DNA from 3 places in the Bacillus sp. EB106-06-01-XG163 genome. Region 2 is predicted to be linked to each of the others. Evidence: riboswitches for the same ligand, from Rfam matches in the RefSeq annotation. Region 2 holds a riboswitch; each other region holds the start of a gene.
The links. A riboswitch is a leader RNA that binds a small molecule or an ion and turns the genes downstream of it on or off. The one in region 2 is predicted to bind S-adenosylmethionine.
Positions count from the first base shown of each region.

Region 1: it holds a riboswitch for S-adenosylmethionine, as region 2 does, so the genes downstream of both, AC3WTF_RS06600 (methionine biosynthesis PLP-dependent protein) here and AC3WTF_RS13065 (5-methyltetrahydropteroyltriglutamate--homocysteine S-methyltransferase) in region 2, are expected to answer to the same signal.
Region 3: it holds a riboswitch for S-adenosylmethionine, as region 2 does, so the genes downstream of both, mtnK (S-methyl-5-thioribose kinase) here and AC3WTF_RS13065 (5-methyltetrahydropteroyltriglutamate--homocysteine S-methyltransferase) in region 2, are expected to answer to the same signal.

Region 1 is NZ_JBYTDS010000004.1:136,755-145,430, forward strand. It holds gene AC3WTF_RS06585 (contact-dependent growth inhibition system immunity protein) at 1-255, shown strand, start outside; tRNA gene AC3WTF_RS06590 (tRNA-Val) at 535-607, opposite strand; gene metC (cystathionine beta-lyase) at 746-1,921, opposite strand; gene AC3WTF_RS06600 (methionine biosynthesis PLP-dependent protein) at 1,914-3,035, opposite strand; SAM riboswitch class I at 3,105-3,230, opposite strand; gene AC3WTF_RS06605 (esterase family protein) at 3,405-4,127, shown strand; gene AC3WTF_RS06610 (YjcG family protein) at 4,153-4,668, shown strand; gene AC3WTF_RS06615 (GNAT family N-acetyltransferase) at 4,673-5,104, shown strand; gene AC3WTF_RS06620 (AbrB/MazE/SpoVT family DNA-binding domain-containing protein) at 5,263-5,496, shown strand; gene AC3WTF_RS06625 (ABC transporter ATP-binding protein) at 5,497-6,234, shown strand; gene AC3WTF_RS06630 (ABC transporter permease) at 6,227-6,949, shown strand; gene bla (subclass B1 metallo-beta-lactamase) at 6,991-7,740, opposite strand; gene AC3WTF_RS06640 (hypothetical protein) at 7,809-8,063, opposite strand; gene AC3WTF_RS06645 (ATP-dependent helicase) at 8,183-8,676, shown strand, end outside.
Region 2 is NZ_JBYTDS010000010.1:71,526-78,340, forward strand. It holds gene AC3WTF_RS13040 (DUF4352 domain-containing protein) at 1-426, shown strand, start outside; gene galE (UDP-glucose 4-epimerase GalE) at 472-1,488, opposite strand; gene pepT (peptidase T) at 1,699-2,931, shown strand; gene AC3WTF_RS13055 (hypothetical protein) at 3,508-3,675, shown strand; gene AC3WTF_RS13060 (LURP-one-related/scramblase family protein) at 3,778-4,254, shown strand; SAM riboswitch class I at 4,339-4,425, shown strand; gene AC3WTF_RS13065 (5-methyltetrahydropteroyltriglutamate--homocysteine S-methyltransferase) at 4,505-5,641, shown strand; gene AC3WTF_RS13070 (methyltransferase domain-containing protein) at 5,676-6,557, opposite strand.
Region 3 is NZ_JBYTDS010000004.1:8,910-17,585, reverse strand. It holds gene AC3WTF_RS05910 (DUF421 domain-containing protein) at 1-445, shown strand, start outside; gene AC3WTF_RS05905 (protein YkzE) at 447-617, shown strand; gene AC3WTF_RS05900 (acyltransferase family protein) at 659-1,681, opposite strand; gene AC3WTF_RS05895 (PAS domain-containing sensor histidine kinase) at 1,937-4,156, shown strand; gene AC3WTF_RS05890 (methylated-DNA--[protein]-cysteine S-methyltransferase) at 4,153-4,650, shown strand; gene mtnA (S-methyl-5-thioribose-1-phosphate isomerase) at 4,892-5,953, opposite strand; gene mtnK (S-methyl-5-thioribose kinase) at 5,960-7,144, opposite strand; SAM riboswitch class I at 7,255-7,409, opposite strand; gene AC3WTF_RS05875 (carbon-nitrogen family hydrolase) at 7,502-8,281, opposite strand; gene AC3WTF_RS05870 (pyridoxal phosphate-dependent aminotransferase) at 8,373-8,676, shown strand, end outside.

The DNA.
Region 1 (8,676 bases), on a different contig from region 2:
AATTTTTTAGGTGCAACATTTCATCAAGATATCCAATCTCCTGAACACGCCTTAGACGAATTTATTGAGGAAATTAGTAAAGAAGGTTTGCTATTTACAGTAAAGTATTGCGAAGAGTTTCTAAATAGCGATCTAACTAAAGAAGAAAAGGAAGACATTATAAAGTGTAATGCAGAATTATATTTCCCGACAATTGGCTTACCACCTATAGAATGGTTGAAAAGTGTAATAGAACAACTAAAAGAAGCTATTTAAAAGAAACACTGAAAGGCCCCCATTTTATGAGAGGGCCTTTTTATATTGATACCGAATTTTTTGGCTTTCTTATCTGAATAGAAATGCAATACCGACAGTGCGGTTTGGATCTACTTGACGGCATCACTAGCTGAACTTTTCAACAATTTTGACCCTAAAAAGAGATACGGACAATAAATTTCTAGCCAAAAAATCAAGTTCGCCAACAACTTACGAATTTGATAAACCGGCTTTATTAAGGGAAATTAAAAAACCCTTGCGTAGCAAGGGTTTTGGCTATGATTCCGACTGGGCTCGAACCAGCGACCTCTACCCTGTCAAGGTAGCGCTCTCCCAGCTGAGCTACGGAATCATGATATGTATGTGTTGCTGGGTATGTTGTTGTCTCTCTGACATTTATAATTATATATCCTGATTTCTCATTCGTCAACACTTTTTTTATCTAAAATAAAAAAAGGGCGCGTCACAAAATTGACGGCGCCCTTTTCGTTTATGATCTCACTTGGGCGGGGGTTATTTTTTTCAATGCCTGTTCGAAGTCCCGCTCTAAATCTTCGGCGTTTTCGACTCCGACGCTCAAGCGCAGAAGGCCGTCTGTGATGCCGCGTTTCTCCCTCTCTGCTTTCGGCATGGCGGCATGCGACATGGCTGCAGGGTATGAGAGAATGGATTCGACGGCGCCGAGGCTGACGGCAAATACCGGAAGCGATACGTTTTCGACCAGCTTTTTGACGGCTTCTTTGCTTTCCAATTCAAAGGACAGGACGGCGCCCGCTCCGCTCGCTTGCCGTTTATGGGTATCGGCTCCCGGGTGTCCGGCAAGGCCGGGATAGTAAACGTTTTTGATGGCGGGATGCCCGTCAAAATAGGCAGCCAGCCGTTCGGCCGTCCGGCTCGCTTTTTCCAGTCTGACCTGCAATGTTTTTAAGCCTCTCAATACGAGCCAGCAGTCCTGAACGCCGAGCACCGCTCCAAACGAGTTTTGCAGCTTATACAGCTGATTGCCGAGCTCTTCATCTTTTACGGCGGCAAGGCCTGACAGCACATCGCTGTGGCCGCTTAAAAATTTTGTCGCGCTGTGGAGCACGATATCTACACCGAGATCAAGCGGACGCTGCAGAGCAGGCGTCATGAATGTATTGTCAAGGTATGTCAGACAGCCGTGATCCTTTGCCAGTTTGACGACGCCCTTAATATCCGTGATGCCGAGCGTCGGGTTTGACGGTGTTTCCATATAAATGGCTTTCGTGTTCGGCCGGATGGCGCGGGCGACAGCTTCTGTGTCCGTCATATCGACAAAGGTATGTTCGATTCCGAAACGGGACAGAACCTCAGTCACCATGCGGAATGTTCCGCCGTACACATCCTCCGTGACGAGGACATGGTCGCCTTGGGATAAGAGCAGAAATGCCGTCGAAATCGCCGCCATACCGGAGCTGAAAGCAAAACCTCTCGTTCCGCCTTCAAGGCCTGCGATTGTTTCTTCAAGCGCTGTTCTTGTCGGTGTGCCTGAGCGGCTGTAGTCATATGTCCCGAATTCTTCAAATGAAGACTGATGAAATGTGGAAGCATGCTGAATCGGCACGCTGACGGCTCCGGTGGCTCCGTCTGTTTTAAATGGATTGTGCACGAGCTGGGTTTCCAGCGTCCAATTGTGATTACTCATATGACACGGCCCCCTCTTTTACTTGCTGTAATGCCTGCTTTACATCCCGCTTCAAATCTTCTGCATGTTCAATGCCCACTGAAAATCTCAGCAGACGGTTGCAGACGCCGTTTGCGATACGGATGTCTTCCGGAATGTCCATGTGCGTCTGTGTCGCGGGGTATGTAATAAAGCTTTCCACCCCGCCGAGACTTTCTGCGAAACAGATCGTTTTCAGCGCCTTTAAAAACGGATTGATCCATTCCTCTTTTTGCAGCCGGAAAGACAGCATCCCGCCTTTTCCGGGATATAACACGTCGGCGATTTCTTCTTCCTGTTCTAAAAATTCCGCAAGTTCACGGGCGTTTTCTTCATGACGGCGCATTCTGAGTCCGAGTGTTTTCATCCCTCTCATTAAAAGCCACGAATCAAACGGCGGGAGAACGGCTCCGATCGCATTTTGGTGATTAAACATGATCTCGCCGAGCTCTTCATCCTTTACGACAGCAAGACCGGCAAGGAGATCATTGTGCCCCGCTAAATATTTTGTGGCGCTGTGAATGACGATGTCCGCTCCCAGTTCAAGCGGGCGCTGGAGCACCGGGGTATAAAACGTATTATCCACAATTAAAAGCAGGCCGGCTTCTTTCGTAATCCGGGCGATTTTTTCAATGTCCGCCTCCTGCATTAACGGGTTTGTCGGCGTTTCAACAAATACCGCTTTCGTGTTTTCCGTTATTTTGGAGCGTAAACAGTCTTCATCGCTGAAATCATCGTAAATAAAGCTTAAGCCGTATTTTCTCCATTCGTTTTCAAACAAACGGTACGTGCCTCCGTATAAATCGGAGGATACAATCAATTCATCCCCGCTTTTAAATAAAGCCATAATCGTTTGAATGGCTGCCATTCCCGAGCTGAAGGCAAAGCCTCTCGCACCGTTTTCCAACACGGCGATAGCGTCTTCAACGAGCTGGCGTGTCGGGTTTTTCGTGCGCACGTAGTCAAAACCTGTAGATTCTCCTATTCCTCTATGGCGGTAAGCGGTGGACAGATAAATCGGCGGACTGACCGTTCCCGTTGCTTCTTCGCTTCTATTTCCGATTTGGGCTAATTTTGTATCAACATGCTGCGTCATCAGTAAGCACCATCCTTTTTCAAAAATAAAAAAGCCCCCTCTTCATAAGAAGAAGGAGCTTTTCTCTTCCTCTTATCTTCCAAGCATGTGAATCGCTTGCTGGATTTAGCACCTTGGCACTTTGCCTTCCCGCGGCAAAGCAAACCGGTTGCTGAGGTTTCAAAGGGCCAGTCCCTCCACCTCTCGTGATAAGAATATTGTTTTGTATTTTCTGATTGTTCTATATTAACGCACTATAAAATGAATTTCAATAACTTTTTATTTATCTGAACTCTCGCAAGAAGTGCATCTGAAGAAAGAAATTTCTAATAATTCATGGTACAATAGGAAAAAACCATCAAGACAAGAAGCGGCCTGGAGGAATGCGAAGTGGCATCAAAAAACGGAATCATTCATGAGAAAAAACTTTTCTCCCATGAGCTTGAAGAGGAAATGACCGTTTTGGTCTACCTGCCCGCCACCTTCTCCCCCCTGTATAAATATCATACGGTCATCGCTCAGGACGGCCATGATTATTTCAGATTAGGGAGAATCGGGCGGCAGGCGGAAGAGCTTATGTCAAAAGGGGAAATTGACCGCTGCATCATTATCGGCGTCCCTTATAAAAATGTGCGGGAGCGAAGAAACACATACCATCCAGAAGGGTCTAAGTTCGCCTCATATAAGCGATTCATCGCAAATGAGCTCGTTCCTTTTATCGACAAAGAATACCCGACTTATCAAGTCGGATACGGCCGCACCATGATCGGGGATTCCCTCGGCGGAACCGTTTCGCTTATGACGGCGATTGACTATCCGAACATGTTTGGAAACGTCATCATGCAGTCTCCGTATGTTGACGGGCACGTGCTGGATGCCGTCCGGCAGTCGGAGGATCTCAAACAGATTTCCGTTTATCATCAAATCGGAGAAAAAGAAACCGGCGTTCACACGACAGACGGCCAGGTTCTTGATTTCACCGCGCCGAACGAAGAGCTCAAACAGCTGCTGGAAAGCAAACAGTCTGAATACACGTATGAAACCTTCGACGGGGATCATAAATGGACCTACTGGCAGCCGCTCATCACGCCGGCGCTGAAAAAAATGCTGTAACCATTCATTTAAGGAGGGAACTTTCATGAAATACGGTATTGTTTTATTTCCATCAAAAAAATTACAGGATCTCGCAAATTCGTACCGGAAACGCTACGACCCGAGCTACGCGCTCATTCCTCCGCACCTGACGCTAAGAGATCCGTTTGAAGCGACAGAACAGGAAATCGAGCAGGTCGTATCACAGCTGAGACAGACGGCGAAAGAGTCGCATCCGCTCGTTCTGAAAATCACAAAATACAGCTCGTTTTCTCCTGTGAATAATGTGATATATATGAAAGCAGAGCCGACGGAGGAATTAAAATCTCTGAGTGAGAAATGCTACTCAGGAGCATTATCCGGCGAGCCGGAATACAGCTTCGTTCCGCATGTCACGGTCGGCCAGAAGCTGTCGTCAGATGAACATTCCGACGTACTCGGACAGCTGAAAATGCTGGACATTTCCCACGAAGAAGTCATCGACCGTTTTCACTTGCTCTATCAGCTGGATAACGGCTCATGGACTGTGTATGAAACATTTTTATTAGGCGGAGGAGAATAACTGCTTGGAATCCATCATCGCAAAAACTGAAAAACAGCTAAACGACGCTTTTTTCGTCAGAAAAGAGGTCTTTGTTAAAGAACAGCACGTTCCGGAAGAAGAAGAGATTGATCAATTCGAAGACACGTCAGAGCATATAGTCATATATGACGGCGGCCAGCCGGTCGGAGCCGGCAGATGGCGCTTGAAAGACGGGCATGGAAAATTAGAGCGCATCTGCGTGATGAAAAGCCATCGTTCTTTAGGCGTCGGAGCCATCATTATGCAGGCGCTTGAAAAAGCGGCGGCAGCCAAAGGCGCCGACAGCTTTATCTTACATGCGCAGACGCAGGCGGTTCCGTTTTACGAAAAACAAGGATACCGCGTCACATCCGGCGAAGAATTTCTCGATGCGGGCATCCCCCATCTGGAAATGATAAAGGAACACAAACGATAAAATCAAAAGCACTCCTGTTATATGGCAGGAGTGCTTTTTTATGAAAATAAAACTATTTCATGAATTTTAATGAATTTTATGGAAGATCAATGTATGTTTAGTATACGAAGTATTACAATTCATACAAAAAATACAATTCATTTTTCGGAGGGATAAACATGACGGCACCAAAAGGAAAACACATTTTCGGGACTGTTAAAGTGGGCACAAAAGGACAGATTGTCATTCCTAAAGAAGCAAGAGATGTTTTCGATATAAATCCGGGGGATTCACTGCTTATGCTCGGAGATGACCAGCAAGGTATCGCACTTGTTAAACAAGAACTCTTTTTCGAGTTTGCAAAAGATATTTTAAACGCTAAGCAAATCGATGAAGATAGCGAGGATGAGTAAATGCACGCGATTGAGCTGAAGCAATTAACGAAACATTATAAAGAAACCGCCGCCGTTGACCGTCTTGAGTTCTCAGTTGAGAAAGGGGAATTTTTCGCTTTACTCGGTGAGAACGGAGCCGGAAAAACGACATTAATCAGCATGCTTTGCGGACTCCTTTCTCCGGATAACGGTGATGCATCAGTGCTTGGACACAGTATTTTGACTGATTTGGATAAAATAAAACCGAAATTGAATATGTCCCCGCAGGAAACAGCCATCGCTCCTCATCTAACCGTACGGGAAAACTTAGAGTTTATAGCCGGAGTCTACGGAATTCCGAAAAAAGAAGCAAAAAAAAGAACAGATGAGATGCTCGAATTGTTTCAATTAAAAGAGAAAGAAAGAGCAAAAACCAAAACATTATCAGGAGGAATGCAGCGCCGGCTCAGCATCGCAATGGGAATGATCACCAAGCCGGATATTTATTTCTTAGATGAGCCGACATTAGGGCTGGACGTCCGTTCGCGCCGCGAATTGTGGAAAAATCTTGAGGCATTAAAGGGTGACATGACGATTATTTTAACGACACACTATTTAGAAGAGGCTGAAGCCCTGGCAGATCGTATTTGCATTTTAGAAAATGGGACTTTAAAAGCACTGGGTACGGCGGAGGCTCTGAAAAAGCAAACTCATTCAGCTACATTTGAAGATGCCTTTTTAGCGATTTGTGACGGGGAGGCGGGTCTTTATGCTTGATTTCGCCATTCGCAACCGCAAAGAAATTTTTCGTGACCCCCTGTCTATTATCCTTGGAATCGCACTGCCTGTTATTCTATTGTTTCTGTTTACGGCGATTGAAAAAAATGCGCCGCTTGATACCTTTAAAATTCAGCACTTAGCACCCGGACTCATTGTTTTCGGTTTCGCTTTCCTTACGATGTTCTCTGCATTGCTGATCGCAAAAGACAAACAGACCGCCCTTTTGACCCGTTTGTTTGCTTCCCCTTTAAAAACAGCCGATTATGTCATCGGTTATGCAATGCCGATGCTGCCGTTAGCCATTTTACAAATCGTCATTTGTTTTATCGCAGCAGCGGCTGCCGGTTTATCCGCCGAGTGGATGAATCTTCTCGCAGGTATCGCTGTCTTGCTGCCGATTGCGATGATGTCCGTTTTCTTCGGTTTATGTTTAGGGGCTGTGTTTACGGACAAACAAATTTCAGGTATCGGAACGATTTATATTACACTCGTGCAATTTCTGGGCGGGGCTTGGATGGAGGTGAGCCTGCTCGGTGACACATTCAAACATATCGCTTATGCCTTACCGTTTGTTCACTCGATCGAACTGGCCCAGGAAGTCATATCCGGAGATTATTCTTCCTTTCATCAGCATATTTGGCCGATAGCGGGATATACCGTTTTGGCGCTTGCACTTGCTTTCCTCAGTTTTATGAAAATCAGGAAGAGATAAAAAAAGCCGGCACTCCGTAATGGGAGCGCCGGTCTTCTTTTTTACGTTTCTTTCAGAAGGCTTATCGTATGCGGCAGCAGACGGTCATCCCCCGGACTGCCATGGCCCGGAACGACAATGCTGATGTCCTGATATCTTTTCATGACTTTGCGGACGGCGCGCGGCCACTGGTCCGGATAAAAGCCCGGAGTAGGCACGATTTCCTTTGTTTCTAAAGCCTTGATTAAGCATCCGCCGAATAAGAGCTTATCCTTAGGCAGCCAGACGGTAATATTGTCTTCTGTATGCCCTTTTCCCGGATAAAACGTTTCAATTTTCATATCGCCAAACTGCAGCTTTGTCACGTTTTTCAAATCTCCGAGCGGCCGGTCATATCCCTGCTCTCGGGCGAAGTTGGCGGTCAGCTTCGTGCTGTGCACCTTTACACCGTATTTGTACAGGGTGTTCAGACCGCCGATACGATCGTCATGGGCGTGTGTCACAATGGCATCGGTCATCCTTTTGCCGGGAAACCGCTTTTTTATTTGTGTCATTAACTGCTCTGTGAGACTGTCATTCCACGGAGTATCAATCAGTACGATTCCTTTGGAAGTCTCAAGAAGCAATCCGTTCGCAGGGACGGGACTTCCGTCTGCCGTACCGGTGCTTGTATGCATCCAAACATGCGGCGCCAGCTGTGTAAGCGTGACATCTTTTGCGGCGGAGCCCTCCGCCGCGTCTGCCGGTTTCATTCCGGCAGTAAAGAGGCCGAATAGAAATAACCCCGCAATTAATAATGAAAGCTTTCTCAAATTGAATCATTCCTTTCCGCATCTTTCATATATACGACTCAAAAAAACCCGGATATATCCGGGCTTTTTCACACGTATTGATTTATTAACCGGCCTTTTCCCATGATTTGCGGCAGACGGGAAAGAGAGCGCTTACGTTTTTCCTCATGTACTTTCTTTTCTGCGGCTGCGGTGTTTTCCTGGCGGCGCTCCACCTCTCTGTACACCCTGTCATTGGCAAGGGCGGCCGCTTTCGTAATGCCGGCATAATCAGACTTATAACCCGCTGCCCGGTTTGCGTATTGAGAATACTGCTGGTTTTGAATCCGTCCTGCATAAATCATATGTACCCCTCCCCTTCGCTTTCATTTCCCTTAATCTTACTTTTTGAAACGCTGTTCTTTTGTTATGATATTCTTTGTCTATCAAATGGATGAACACCTTTTAATGGGAGGACCCCTTTTTGAAATGCGCCCGACTGAATAACCGAACGATACATTTACATACATATTCTAGAGAACATTACCAATTCCTTTTTGAAGAAGCTCAGAAAGGAAATATTTTTTGCGCACATTGTGAGCAGCCCGTCTTGATGCGGCTTTCGATTTTAGAGCAGCCGGCATTTTATCACCGGCAAAAGGGAGACTTCACCGCCTGTGAAAAAGCATGCGCGGCCGAGGAACCACTAGCGGAGAAAGAAAAAGAAGAGTATAAGGAAGCCGGCATGTTCCGCCTGCCGAAAGGAAAAGCGATTTCAGAGAATCCGAAACCGATCGTCTCAGAATGGAAAAGCCCGAAAAAAGTGCCTGCGGCCGAACCGTTTTCACCAACATCCGAGGCGGCTGATACATCTTTGTTCCCCGGCATCGGCCTGAACCGTGAACAGATGAAGGCAGTTACTGAAACGGACGGGCCTTTATTAGTGCTTGCCGGAGCGGGAAGCGGAAAAACAAGGGT
Region 2 (6,815 bases):
GAATCCAAGGAAAAACTGTATAACATCGGTGACACTGTTAAGACTGAAAAAACAGAAGTTACTGTTACCAAAGTGGAAAAAAGAGATTCAGTAGGCTCTCAATTTGTCGAGAAAAAAGCATCTGACGGCGGCGTTATCGTAGCTGTTCAATACACAGTTAAAAATGTTTCAAACAAGCCGTTAAGCTCTTTCTCCATTCCAAGAGCGAAATTAGTAGATTCTAAAGGAACATCCTATGATTCAGATATTGATGCTTCTTCAAGCTATGCAACAGAAACAAAAGTAGACAACAGTAAAATTTTAAGTGACTTGAACCCGAACATTAAAGTTACTGACGTAAAAGCCTTTGAAGTTGATAAAAACGCATACTCTAAAGGTACTTGGAAAATTAAATTCAGCAACGATGTTGAAGTGAAAATTAAATAATGACCGTATAAAAGAGACCTTCACCATTTGAAGGTCTCTTTCTTTTTACACCTTTTGGTACCCGTTCACATTGGAGGACTGCCACTTCCAAGAGTCGGCGCACATTTCTTCAAGCCCGCGCTTTGCTTCCCAGCCTAATTCAGCCTTCGCTTTTGCCGGGTCTGCGAAGCATGCGGCGATGTCTCCCGGGCGCCGGGCGGCAAAACGGTACGGCACTTCTTTTCCTGATACTTTTTCAAACGCCTTGACCATCTCAAGAACGCTGTAGCCTCTTCCCGTGCCGAGATTATAGGCGTCGGCGCCCGTTGTGTCCAGCACCTTTTCAAGCGCTCTGACGTGGCCCTCGGCAAGGTCAACGACATGGATGTAATCCCGCACGCCGGTGCCGTCCTTTGTCGGATAATCATTGCCGAACACCTGCAATTGCTCAAGCTTGCCGACAGCGACTTGTGCGACGTACGGCATTAAATTATTCGGGATGCCGTTCGGGTCTTCTCCGATCCGCCCGCTCGGGTGCGCGCCGAACGGATTAAAGTAGCGGAGCAGCGCAATGCTCCATTCAGAGTCCGCTTTATGCAGATCGCGTAAAATCTGTTCCAGCATCAGCTTTGTCTGCCCGTAAGGATTGGTGGCGCTTAAAGGAAAATCCTCAGTGATCGGCGTTGTTTCCGGAACGCCGTAAACCGTCGCTGAAGAACTGAAGACGATTTTTTTCACGCCGTGTGCCTGCATGGCTTCACATAAAATAAACGTCCCCGTCAGATTATTATGATAATAACGGAGCGGAACAGCCACAGACTCACCGACGGCTTTTAATCCCGCAAAATGAATGACGGCTTCAATCTCATTTTCAGCAAACACCCGGTGAACGGCATCACGGTCAAGGAGATCCGCTTTATAAAACACAAGCTCTTTTCCGGTAATGTCTTTCACACGCTCCAATGCTTCCGGTGAACTATTTGACAGATTATCCAGAACCACGATGTCATAGCCGCCGTTTAACAGCTCGACACATGTGTGGCTTCCGATATAACCCGCTCCGCCTGTCACTAAAATCGCCATGAAGAAAGCCTCCCCTATTGAATGAATTGACCATATTATATCGGTTTTTTCTTCCTCAATCATCCATTTCCAAAAAGTTTAATCGTTTAGTCATCGTTTCTTCATAATTTGTTTTCATTCGCGTAAAACACAGAGCCTTCGATTCAAACCGGTTGCGAAATAGAAATCCCTCCCCCGCGCATGGTAAGATAAGACAAAGGAGATGACGGTATGAAAAAAGAAATCATTGAACGCTTTACCTCTTACGTAAAAGTCGATACACAGTCTGACGAAAACAATGAAAACTGCCCTTCAACCCCCGGCCAGCTGACATTGGCCAACATGCTGGCAGATGAATTAAAGTCGATCGGCATGACAGAAATCACAGTCGATGACAATGGGTACGTCATGGCGACTCTGCCGGCAAATACGGATAAAGACGTGCCGACTGTCGGTTTTCTGGCTCACGTGGACACCGCGACTGATTTTACCGGAAAAAATGTGAATCCTCAGATTATTGAGAGCTACGACGGACATGATATCGTTTTAAATGACAAACTCAATGTCGTCCTGTCGCCTGAGCAATTCCCGGAGCTCTCCCGCTATAAAGGCCAGACGCTGATCACAACAGACGGCACGACGCTGCTCGGAGCCGACAACAAAGCGGGCATTGCCGAAATCATGACGGCAATGGCGTACTTGATCAAACATCCGGACATCAAACACGGAACGATCCGGGTCGCGTTCACGCCCGATGAAGAAATTGGCAGAGGCCCTCACAAATTCGATGTCGGCCGCTTCAACGCGGCATTCGCCTACACGATAGACGGAGGCCCCCTCGGCGAACTGCAATATGAAAGCTTTAACGCAGCCGCCGCAAAGCTTACTTGTTACGGAAAAAGCGTCCACCCGGGAACGGCGAAAGACAAAATGGTCAACGCTTCAAAAATCGCGATGGAATTTCATCACGCGCTGCCGAAAGAAGAAGCGCCGGAATATACGGAAGGGTATGAAGGCTTCTATCATTTACTTTCCATGAACGGAGACGTTTCTGAAGCCGCCCTGTCGTACATCATCAGAGACTTTGACAGAGACCGCTTTGCAGAACGAAAAGAATATATGCAGAAAACCGCCGATGCGCTGGCGGCCAAATACGGCAACGAAAGCATCAAGCTTGAACTGCGTGATCAATATTACAACATGAGAGAAAAAATCGAACCGGTCAAAGAGATAGTCGATGTCGCCTATCAAGCCATGAAAAACCTCGATATCGAACCGATTATCGAACCGATCCGGGGCGGAACCGACGGATCACAGCTCTCTTACATGGGGCTGCCGACACCGAACATTTTCACGGGCGGCCAAAACTTCCACGGAAAATATGAATACATTTCTGTCGATCATATGGAAAAGGCGGTAAACGTCATTGTTGAAATCGCCAGGCTCTTTGAAGAGCGCGCTTAAAACCAAAGCCCCCTGCTTTGGTTTTTTTCTTTCACATGAAACCTTTCCTTCTTTCTTTCCGTATATAAGGTATGAAATGGAAAGAAGGAGTGAAGACTATGGCAAGAGGGACTGTAGCGAAAGAATTGAAAAAAACCTTAAAAGACCCGCGTGTTCTGGAGACGAAATCAAACCCTTTTAAAAAGCTGCGGAAAATGTTCAAACGATTTTTTTAAGATAACATCTCGTTTTCTTTAAAAAAATAAAGAAAGCGCTGTCATCCTGCAGTCATCTGTTAGAAGCAGTTATTTTGCATATTATAAGATTTTTTAGGGTACTGAATAACACAGGGCAAACGAAAACAACGAAGTAGTTAATTTGATGCTTACAAAAAATAGTGAAAAAGTTATATAAACGATTATCATTCATCAGCCGATACAATCTATAGAACCACAACAAGAGCAAAACTTCTTCAACCCATAGTCATTTTTACGGAAAATGACGTTATTTTTTAAAAAAATGACAATTGTTTGAATACTTTTCGTTTGTTTTTTCGTACAATAATAATACCAAAACTTTTTTTGGGAGGTATGTAAAATGATGCTACTTATTTTTGCTGCTTTGACAGGGTATCTTGTTTTCTCTTTCAGTAAGGACAACCGCCGGAAAACGCCAAAGACAAGCCCGCTGGTGACAGCTGCCGACACGAATAACATCATTGATTTAAATGCGATCCGTCAAAAACGCCGGATGCCGCTATCATAAAGACGACAGCTGCCGCAAAATCGGCAGCCTTTTTTTATGCACCCGGCCGATATGAAACCAACCGCCTCCTTTTTTCGTACAACATAAAAAAGGAGTTTTTTTATGTACCATTTTTACATCAAAGAGCGAATGTTTACGTTTAAGAATCGTTTTCAAGTGTTTCTTGAAAGCGGAAAAGAAGTCTACAATGTTGAAGGAAAGCTGTTTTCATTCGGTGATGAACTGAAGCTGACCGATTTGGACGGCCGCACGCTCGCCAGCGTCAATCAGAAACTGATGTCGTTCGTTCCCCGTTACGAGATTTCCGTCAGCGGCAAACCCGTCTGCCAAGTCATCAAGAAAGTCACGCTTTTCAAACCGAAATTTGAAATTTCCGGACTCGGCTGGGATCTTACCGGCGATGTATGGGGCCGGAATTTTCAAGTGACAGACGGAAAATCAAACCGGATGACTGTCACCAAATCATGGATGAGCTGGGGCGATTCCTATCATTTGCAGATTGAAAAGGAAGAGGATATCGTTCTTTGTCTCGCGATCGCCATTGTGATAGATATGATTCTATTTGAGGGTGACAAATAAAAATATTTATCGAAATATATTGACAATATGAGAAAACATACTAAGATTAATAGTATTACAGTTTATTCTGAAAAATAGCATATTTCCTTATCAAGAGAGGTGGAGGGACTGGCCCTATGATACCCGGCAACCGCTGTTCAGCAGAATGGTGCTAAATCCTGAAGATAAGGTTGAGATTTGCGGACGCAAGCTCTTCCCTATCCGAGGGAAGAGTTTTTTTTATATTTCATCAGGAAAGAAGGAATCGTTCATGTCACAGCAAAACACAGAACAACCATTGCATACGCTTCTAAGAAAAAACCCGCCGTTTCGCGCGGATCAGGTCGGAAGCCTGCTGCGGCCGGCGGCTGTGAAGCAAGCCCGCCTGCAAAGAGCGGCGGGTGAGATTTCGGCAGAACAGCTGCGCGAAATCGAAAACAAAGAAATCATCCGCAGTGTGAAAAAGCAGAAAGAAACCGGCCTCAATGTCGTGACTGACGGCGAATTCCGCCGTGCCTGGTGGCATTTTGATTTTCTCGAAAATTTAGACGGCGTCGAAGCGTTTACGCCTGAAAGCGGCATTCAGTTTCACAACGTACAGACGAAAGCGCGCGGCATTAAAGTAACGGGAGACATTGATTTTTCTCAGCATCCGATGCTCGAAGATTATAAATTCCTGCACAGCATTGCCGGCGATGCTGTTCCGAAAATGACCATCCCAAGTCCGAATATGCTGTTTTTCCGCGGAAAATTGGAAAAAGCGTCCTACCAGAATGATTACAAACAATTTCAGCACGATGTGTCAAAAGCGTATAAAAAAGCGATTCAAGCTTTCTATGACGCCGGGTGCCGCTACCTTCAGCTCGATGACACCGCATGGGCCGTTTTCTTATCAGAAGCGGGGCTTCGTCAGATTGAAGCTTTCGGCACGACGCCGGATGAGCTGCGCAAGCTGTTTGCCGCTTCCATTAATGACGCCATCAAGGATCGCCCTGACGATTTGAAGGTTACGATGCATATCTGCCGCGGCAACTTCCAATCCACATGGACGGCTGAAGGCGGCTATGATGCAGCGGCTGAAACGATTTTTGACGGGCTTGACCTTGACGGATTGTTCCTGGAATATGATGATTCCCGCTCGGGCGGCTTTGAACCGCTCCGTTATGTCAAACGCTCTGATCTTCAGCTTGTGCTTGGCTTGATTACGTCGAAACACGGCGAACTCGAAGACAAGGACGCGATTAAACGCCGGATTGAAGAAGCTTCACAATATGTCAGCCTGGATCAGCTTTGCCTCAGCCCGCAATGCGGATTCGCCTCCACTGAGGAAGGAAACCTGATCACAGAAGAACAGCAATGGGCGAAACTGCGCCATGTCGTCAACATTGCCGGTGAAGTCTGGAAATAAAAAAAAGACACGCGATTAGCGTGTCTTTTCCGTTTTACAGCGGATCGGTTCCGATTAAAATATCGATATCTATCGTGACAGCAGCCTCTTTCCGGCTGATAAACCGCCGGATGCTGTCATCAGTACATTTCCATGTTAAGGGCGTCATTTTCACAAGCCGCTCGAGGTCAGGCTGCGCTAAAGTCTTTGTGTAACACAGCCGTTTGCGCTCAAAGGTTTGAAAGCCCGCTTGGAATCGTCCGGCCGCAGAATCGGCGGTGTCATTCCGCCGAGGGCTGTCTCCGAAGAAGAATTCCCTTACTTCCTTCAAATAATCACGCCGCGGCACCGCTTTAATGACTGTGCCGCCCTTTCGTAAAAGCCTGCTGCATTCCTTGTAATTCCAAGGTGATAAAACAGACATCACGACATCAAAACAGCTGTCGGCAAACGGCGCATCCGCCACATCAGCGACGGCAAAAACCAAATGATTCCCGAAGGCCTTTGCGGCATGCAGCACACCTTCTTTCGAGAGATCAATGCCGATTCCCGTCACGGAAAAAGCAGGCTGAAGCCATTTGCATACGGCGGCTAAATGAGACCCTTCTCCGCACCCCGCATCCAATATCGCCGCTGATGTTTGCGGAGATTGAATATGGGTGATGATGGCGGCAATCTCCTTTTGAACCGGCGCAAAAAATTCCCGGCTGTCAAAAAGCTCGCGTCTCGCTTCGAACAGCTGCCTGTCATAGCGGGTTTTGACCGATTTATTGAGGAAATTCACATATCCTTGTTTTGATATATCAAATGTATGCCCCTGTCCGCAAATCAAGCTTCGGTATTGTGAGACCGCCATGGCCGACCGGCATAGCGGACACCTGAACACGGACTGGCATGATTGCAGTAATTCCGCGCGTTTTCTTTTTATAGACGTCAAAAAAACACCTCATTCATTCGTTATTCCGATGAAATGAAAAAGGCATAGACAAATAAACCTCGCCAAATTGGAAGGTTTAACCTATTCATCTATACCTCTCATTATCTGTAACGAATGAACTGGATGATCACGAAAATGACCCCTTTTCTGCCGTCTTTTGAAGGCTGTGCCCTCAGATCCATTTTATCAGCTGCATCCCGTCTTTACAATGAATCGGTACGGTTTTGGGGGGGTTTTTATACCTTTATTATCCAATTA
Region 3 (8,676 bases), on a different contig from region 2:
ATCAAGCTTTTTTGAGTTTTTATTTTCAGGAAAAACCGTCGCCGTTGTCAGAAACGGAAAAATCATCCCGGAAAACTTAAAAAAAATGCGTTTTACCGAAGCTCAGCTGTCAATGAGGATCAGGCAGGAAGGCCTCGGAGACATTCAAGATTTTAAATATGTGCTGCTTGAGCCGAACGGACAGATCGGCTATGAACTCATTGATGAGGCCAAAAACGTGACAGTGCGCGACTTGAAAAAAATGCTTGATGAATTCAAAACAGATTTGCTGACAGAAGGAGGAAATCAAATGAAACGCAAAGCAGCAAAGAATGAAGCTTTGACCAACAACAACACACCGACTGAGAGCATGGACAAAGATGCATATAAAACACAATATGACGGTGATCCCGGACTGAGAGGCGCAAACCGCAAATCAAAACACGGCAAACAAGGAGGCGAGTAACATGACGAAAAAAAACCGCCACAGCAAAGACATGCAAAACCATAAAAAGCCGATGGACCCTAAATTGCTTGAAGAAGAGTTTGCAAGCGAGCTCGGTGATTATAACGCCGGAAAATGGATTGAAACGCTTGAACAGACGAAGCCAAAGAAAAAAGAAGACCGCAAACAATAAAAAATACCTCTTAGGCGGCAACGCTTAAGAGGTATTTTGCATTATTTCGAATAAGCACCGTTTCTTGTTCCTTTCACCGCTTCAAGCCAGCCGGTGATCCGCAGCTCAATAAACGGCTGTGCGGCCGTTTTCACCGCATTGCTGGAGAGAATGGACGTAAGAGCGGCCGTTAAAATTAAGAGCATGACTAAATTCTGATAATCAGACAAGTGATCTTCAAGCCCGATCTGCCGCAGCGTTTTTATAATGAATCCATGCAGCAGATACACGTAAAACGTTCTCGTCCCCCATTTCGTAAAGAAATAACGCTTTTGCGGAACGAGCGCCAAAAAGCTGAAAGTGGCGGCAAAGGCCAAAACATACCAGCCGATGCGCGACAGACCGCTCAACAGCGACACTGTGCCGAATGTAGAATAAGGCTCCGATCCGAACAGCCACGAGTAATCAAAGTCAATACACCAGCATAAGAGGAAAACAATCCCCAGTACGCCCGCGGCAATCTGTCTGCCTCTTTTAGCCCGAAGCAAATCAAAGTGCTGTTTCTTTAAATAAAACCCGACGAGAAACATCGGAAGAAAAACAAACGTCCGTGAAAGACTCAGCGTGCTGCTGATAAAATCAAGATACCCGATCATGACGGCAAGCCCGCAGCTCGCCCCAAGCGCCCACATTTTCGGCAGCTTCGTAAAGGGATAAAGCAGCAGATTCCAAAAGAATAAGCTGACTAAAAACCAGAGAGACCACTGCGGATCAATCGGATTGACGCTTGCCATGCTTTCATCCTGAATCAAATAGTAAAAAACTGAGTAAATGCCCTGAAAAATCAGGTACGGAATAATCAGCTTCACAGCCAGCTTCTTCACATAACCTTTCCGCTTAAAGTTTTTTGCGAAATAGCCGGAAACCAGGATAAAGGCCGGCATATGAAAAGTATAAATGAATTTGTAGAGATGGAGCATAAACTCATTTCCGTTAATAAATGACCGGAGGATATGGCCGAACACCACCAGAAAAATCAAGATAAACTTGGCGTTGTCAAAGTAACTGTCTCGCGATTTTGTCATAGCATCACCTTCTCTTCAAAAATCATCCACTGCATGATTATTTCCTGTTGGTGTTCATTTTAAAATAAAAAACAAAAAATTGAAGGAGGACAAAAGGGATTGTTAGGATGATGTAACGGGGAGGTAAGGATCGTAGAAAAAGACTTTAACTTGTCATATCATTGAAATTTTCTGAAATGTATAGGGCGAATGAAGGAAGATGAGGTATTTTGTAGAAATATTGAAGGATAGGTTTTTGAAGAAGGAGTGTACTGAATGGCTGAAACTCTGGATTTGCAAACAAACGAGTCGCTGAAAGAGCAGCTGAAGCGGATGAAAGAGGAAAATGACCGCCTGAAGAGTGATTTGAACCGGTATCACGTGATTATGAATAACACGCTTGATGCCATTTTTATATGCCGTAAGGAAATGAAAATCGTCCAGGCGAACGAGGCTGCGGCCCGGATGATGCAGATTGAGGCAGAGAGCCTCATTAACCGCTCCGTCCTGGATTTTTTATATTCCGTGCCTCAGGAAGAACTGAATAAGGCCGTGAAAAAGTTTTTAAAAAAAGGCCATCTGTGGAAAGAGGTGCCGATTAAGCTTGACAGCGGCGCGACGAAATACATTGAATTCCTCGCCAGAGACGGAATTGGGGAGGATTATTTTTTTGTGGTGATGAGGGACATCTCCTCTAAAAAAATATTAGAGCGCGAATTCTCCATGAACGAGCAGCTGTTTAAAGATTTGTTTGACAGGGCTGTCGACGGCATCGTGCTGTTTGATAAGGACGGCGGGTTTATTGATGCGAACCTCTCTTTTTGCAAAAGCTTTGAGATCGGCCAGAATGAATTGTCCCATCTGTCGCTCCGCCATTTTACCGACGGAGAAAACAAAAAGCATCTGAAAGAAATCTGGGAAACCCTCCGCAGAAAAGGAAACGCCAAAGGAGAACTGCCCGTCAAGCTTCGGTCGGGCGAAGAGAAGCTGTTTGAATTTACGATTACGTCCAACTTAATCAGCGGGTTCTACATGTCCATTATGAGGGACATAACAGAGAAACGGTTGATGGAATTGAAACTTTTCAAAAGCGAAGAGCGATTCCGCGAAATTTTTGAAAACGCCATGGACGCGATTGTCATTTGGTCTGATGACGGAAAGATTGCCAAAGCAAACGAATCGGCGTGCCGCATTTTCGAACTGCCGATGGATAAACTGGTGGAGACGAATTTATGTACGTTTATCGTTGATCCGCAGAAAAAATACAAACAGATTAAGAAAAAATATGAAAAATACGGGGAAATCCGTGAAGAAATGCTGTTTCAGATGGCAAACGGCCAATTTAAAGAGCTGGAATTCACATCAAAACGAACCATACTTGAAGGTCAGCATTTAACCATTTTAAGAAATGTCAGCGATCGTAAGCGGATGGAAAAGGAATTGCGGGAAAGCGAGCTGAAATTCAGAAAAGTATTCAACGGCTCAATGGACGGCAAGGTCTTATTTGACAACCAATTCCGCATTATTGACGCGAATCCTCTCGCAAGCCGTATACTCGGTATGCCGGATGAGGAGCTGAGAGCGTACACCGTTCCGGATATTCTTTCTTTATTTGATATTGAAAACGCGGGTGTTCCCGCCAGAAAGATTGATTTAGAAGGAATGGATAATGAAATCCCCTTCCTGTTAAGCAGCAGCGACAGCCGCAAACTGGAATTCTCCTTCAAAAGAAATATCATTCAAAATATGAATCTGGCCATCTTTAAAGATGTCACAGAGGCCAAAGAGCTTGAAGAGAGGCTGCGGAAATCCGACACTCTTCATGTTGTAGGGGAGCTGGCGGCGGGCATCGCCCACGAAATCAGAAACCCGATGACGGCGCTGAAAGGGTTCATTCAGCTTCTTCAAGGAAGCATTGAAGGCGAATATTCTCTGTACTTTAACGTCATTACCTCAGAATTAAAACGAATCGAGTCTATCATCACTGAATTTTTAATTTTAGCGAAACCCCAGGCGATATTATATGAAGAAAAAGACGTGACGCAGATTATGAAAGACACGGCTGATCTTTTGAATGCCCAGGCCAATCTTGTCAATGTGCAGATCCATCTGAACCTGACCGGAAACATCCCGCCGATTTACTGTGAACCGAATCAATTAAAACAGGTGTTTATCAATATTTTAAAAAACGCCATTGAAGTCATGCCGGGCGGCGGCAATATCTACGTGACCATTCAGTCTTCTGATCAAGACCACATTTTGATTTCTATTCAAGATGAAGGAACAGGCATTTCCGAAGACAAATTAAAACGTCTGGGTGAACCATTTTACACGACAAAAGACAGGGGAACGGGCCTCGGTCTCATGGTCAGCTATAAAATCATCGAAGAACATCAGGGACGCATTCATGTGGAAAGTGAAGAAGGGAAGGGCACCGTTTTTCATTTGACGCTTCCGATCCGGCAGAATACCGAAGAAAGAAGGAGCGGGGAATGATCTGTTTTACAAGTGTGAGAGCGCCGTTTGGAACCGTCATCATAACAGAGGAAGAGAGCTTTATTACCGGCCTGTTTCTCACCGGGGAAGATTTTGAGGAATGGCGGAAAGACGCGCCCGGCGTAAAGCCGTGCGAAACCGCTTTGCTGTCGGAGGCGAAACAGCAGCTGGCATCATATTTTTCAGGAGAAAGAAAGCAATTCTCTCTGCCTCTGAGACAAAAAGGCACACCCTTTCAGGAAAGGGTATGGAACGCGCTGACGATGATTCCTTACGGGGAATCCCGAAGCTACGGCGATATGGCTGAAGCGATCGGAAAACCGAAAGCGGTGCGCGCCATCGGACAAGCCAATAAACGAAACCGGCTGCCGATTTTGATCCCTTGCCATCGGGTAATCGGCAAAAACAGCGCCTTAACGGGATACGCGGGCACGAAGACGGATGTAAAAGCGGTGCTGCTGAACATCGAACAAATATCCTATAAAGAAAAATAAAGCGTATGGCACGTTCCGTTTTTTCACGTCCGACATATCATTTTATTAAGTGAAAAAAGTTGGTCTGATGAAAAAGGAGGACGAAGCCTGATGAAAATGAGCCGTCCGCAAAAGATAGCCGGTTATGCAGAGCTGTTTTTTAAAATGCATCTCATTACAGCCGTCCAAAAAGATGAAGTGATTACATTGTGCAGACAAAAAAACCGCTGACATTGCCTGAGGCAATATCATCAGCGGTTTTTCAGCTCAGCTGGCAGTCAGTGAATAATTGTTCAATTTCTTCCGTGTAAGAGCCGGTCACAATTCCTTTCTCGGTTATAATGCCGGAAATCAGGCTGCCCGGTGTGATGTCAAAGGCCGGATTGAAGACCGGCACATCTTCGGGAGCGGTGCGTATGCCGGAGATCTGTCTGACTTCATCCGGATCTCTCTCTTCAATCGGAATCTGATAGCCGTTTTCAATCTGCAAGTCAAATGTCGAAAGCGGTGCGGCCACAAAAAACGGAATTTGAAAGGCGTTTGCCAAAATAGCGAGACCGTACGTTCCGATTTTGTTGGCCGTATCACCGTTTTTTGCAATTCTGTCAGCGCCGACAATGACTGCAGAAATATGTTTTTCCTTCATTGTATGGGCGGCCATGCTGTCGGTAATGAGCGTGACATCAATTCCGCCCTGCATCAGCTCCCACGCCGTCAGCCGTGATCCTTGGAGAACGGGTCTTGTTTCACATGCGTAGATATGAAGGCCGAGATCTTTTTGTTTCGCTAAGTAAAAGGGAGCAAGCGCCGTACCGTATCGGCTTGTGGCAATCGAGCCCGCATTGCAGATGGTCATGATCTGGTCGCCTTTTTTAAAAAGGTGCAGCGCATTCTGGCCGATCATTCGGCATGTTTCTTCATCCTCAATCTGAATTTGAATGGCTTCATGAACGAGCGTTGTCTTCGCTTCATTGATTGAGATCGCATCCCTGATGGAATCCGTCAGTCTGTCAAGCGCCCACGCGAGGTTGACGGCAGTGGGCCTCGAACTGTTTAAATACGCTTTGACATCCGCGAACTGACGTCGGAAATCCGAAAGGTCGCGGGCTTCAAACGACTTGGCGGAGAGCGCGAGTCCGAACGCCGCGGTTATACCGATGGCCGGGGCGCCCCTTACTTTCAGCGTGACAATCGCGTCGAATACATCTTCCTTTGTTTCAAGTTCCACATATTCAGTGACGTCGGGAAGCTTTTGCTGATTTAAAATGCGGATGTAGGTTTCTTTCCATTCTACAGAACGGGGGATGGCAAATTCATTGGTCATGCTGCATCATTCCTTTACACGGAGCTTAAATTGGTCCAGAACCTCGGTGATATGCTTCAGTTTTTTTCTGTTTTCGATATAATAGGCGCCGATGTCAAGCGCGAGCTTCTTCCGTTCGATTCGTTTGTCAAACGGAGTGATTTCATCTAAGTCAGCCACATGGGCGAGTCCGATCGTGCGCCGGATCAGTTCGCATCCCGCAAAACCGACCGCTTCCTCAAACGCGTTTTTCAGTGTGTCTTCCAGCAGGTGTCTGCGGGAAGGCAAGCAGTCTTTCTCCCATGCTTCACTGAATGTTTTCACAAATGTATCCCATACGGCGGCAGTATGATCATATAACGGCTGTCTGTCGTCACCGTCGCGGCTGAGGGCGTTTAACAGCAGATTGGCGATAAATTGGCCGATGTCAAACCCGATCGGTCCGAAGAAAGCAAACTCGGGATCAATCACCTTTGTTTCATGTTCATCGGCGAAAATGCTTCCCGTGTGCAGATCGCCGTGAACCAATGTTTCCGCGGAATTCAGAAAGATGGCTTTCAATTCGTCAGCACCTTCTTTCAGCCGGGAATTGTTCCAAACTTTTTCTGCGTATGGGCGCAGCTCCTCTTCAAAATCGTTTGTCTCATGGTCGAGAAACGGTTCTGTAAACACAAGCCTTTCCGTAATATTGCAAAGCTCAGGATTTGTAAACTGCTTTGCGAGCTGCTGCTTTACTTTCGCATCAAGCGCATAATCGGATGAGTAAAAAAGCGTTTTCCCTAAAAATTCACCGATATGGGCGGATAAGTTCGGATAATGCTTCCCTTCCAGCAGCCCTTTTCTTGAAATCCGCAAATGCGAGAGGTCTTCCATTACCGTGACGGCCATTTCAGTATCGGAATAGTAAACGGCCGGAACGAGGTGCGGCACGTGTTCGCCCTGGCGGATGAGGGCGCTGCTTTCGATTCTCGCCCTGTCAATTGTAAGCGGCCAGCTTTCACCGACGACTTTCGCGTAAGGAATCGCCTGTTTGATAATCAGTCCTTTTTTGTTTTCTTTATCGTAAACATGAAAGACGTAATTTAAATTGCCGTCGCCGATTTCACGGCATGTCAGAGTGCTTTTGCTTTGGAATAAGCCGAGCTTGACGGCTAACGCGGCGGCGGAGCTTTCTGTTAATTGTTCATAAAGACTTGTTTTAGTTGCTGACATGGATTTACCCTCCAATTATGTAGTGGCAGTAAGAGATCGTGACGGAGAATACGCCCGAAAAAAAAGCCTCCTTCTCTGAAAGAGAAGGAGGCTGAAACAGTGCAGTCCGCCTCTTATCTCTCAGATAACATCTGATGGAATTAGCACCGTGCCTTATGAGACAATCGTCTCGGCGCAAAATGTACGCGCCCCATTTCACAATGGAATTACGGTCGGTTGCTGTTGGGGTCAAAAGGCCAATCCCTCGCCCAACTCTCGATAAGAGAAAAATATATTGATTTGTATCACAATTCGGATTAATCAGTTGATGAAAATATTAGCAGGTACCGGATATTCTTGTCAACATTTTTTTGAAAATTAATATAAATCACGCCGCAAGTCTTGGAAAACCGGAATGGTTCCCCGCACGGCCGCGCTTTCTGACACATCGATTTCCGCCCGGACTGCGCCTTCCGTCCGGTCTCCTTCGGCTAAAATCCGGCCCCACGGGTCAATAATCAGGCTGTGGCCGGCAAATTCATTATCGGGATTGGACCCCGTGCAGTTAGAGGCTGCGACAAAACATTGGTTTTCAATTGCTCTGGCGATAAGCAGGCTTCGCCAATGATCAAGGCGGGGCAGAGGCCATTCCGCAGAGATAAACAGGACATTCGCGCCCTGGGACGTATGCTTTCTGATCCATTCGGGGAAACGGATATCATAGCAGATCAGCCCGGCGCACTTGACACCGTCAAGCTCAAAGGAACCGTCGCTATTTCCTGCTGACAAGTAAAGGTGTTCATCCATCAGCTGAAACAGATGGGCTTTCTGATACCGCTTCACGATCTGTCCGCTGTTATCGGCGATGTACATGGTGTTATAGACATTTTCGCCTTCTTTGACCGCAAAAGATCCGGCAACGAGGTGTACGTTGTATGTTTTTGCCGTTTCTTTAAGCCATTGTTCCGAAACTTTGCCGTTTTCATCCGCCAGCTGGTCTAGCCGTGTGAGATCATAGCCGGTCGTCCACAACTCAGGAAGCACGATTACATCCGCATGGCGGCTTTCTTGCTCAATCAAAGATTCTGCTTTTTTAAAGTTTTCTGAAGGATTTCCGTATGAAATATCAAATTGCAAACAGGAAACGGTCCATTTCATTTTTTAACACCTCAAGTTTCTCTTTACTTTTTTTATTTAACCATATATGATGATGGACTATCATTTCAAGACATTTTTAGAAGGTGAAAATATGAACTTTGAAATCTCAGATGTACTCAAACAGCTGCCAGAACAATTTTTCGCATCATTGGTGCAAAAAGTGAATCAAAAGCTGAAAGAAGGCAGAGACGTCATCAATTTAGGGCAGGGAAACCCTGATCAGCCGACGCCTCAGCATATCGTTGAAGAAATGAAGCGCGCCGTCGAAAGGCCGGAAAATCATAAATACTCATCATTCCGGGGCGCTTACAGCTTCAAAAAAGCAGCCGCTGCATTTTATGAAAGGGAGTACGGGGTCACGCTTGATCCGGAAACGGAAGTCGCCGTGCTGTTCG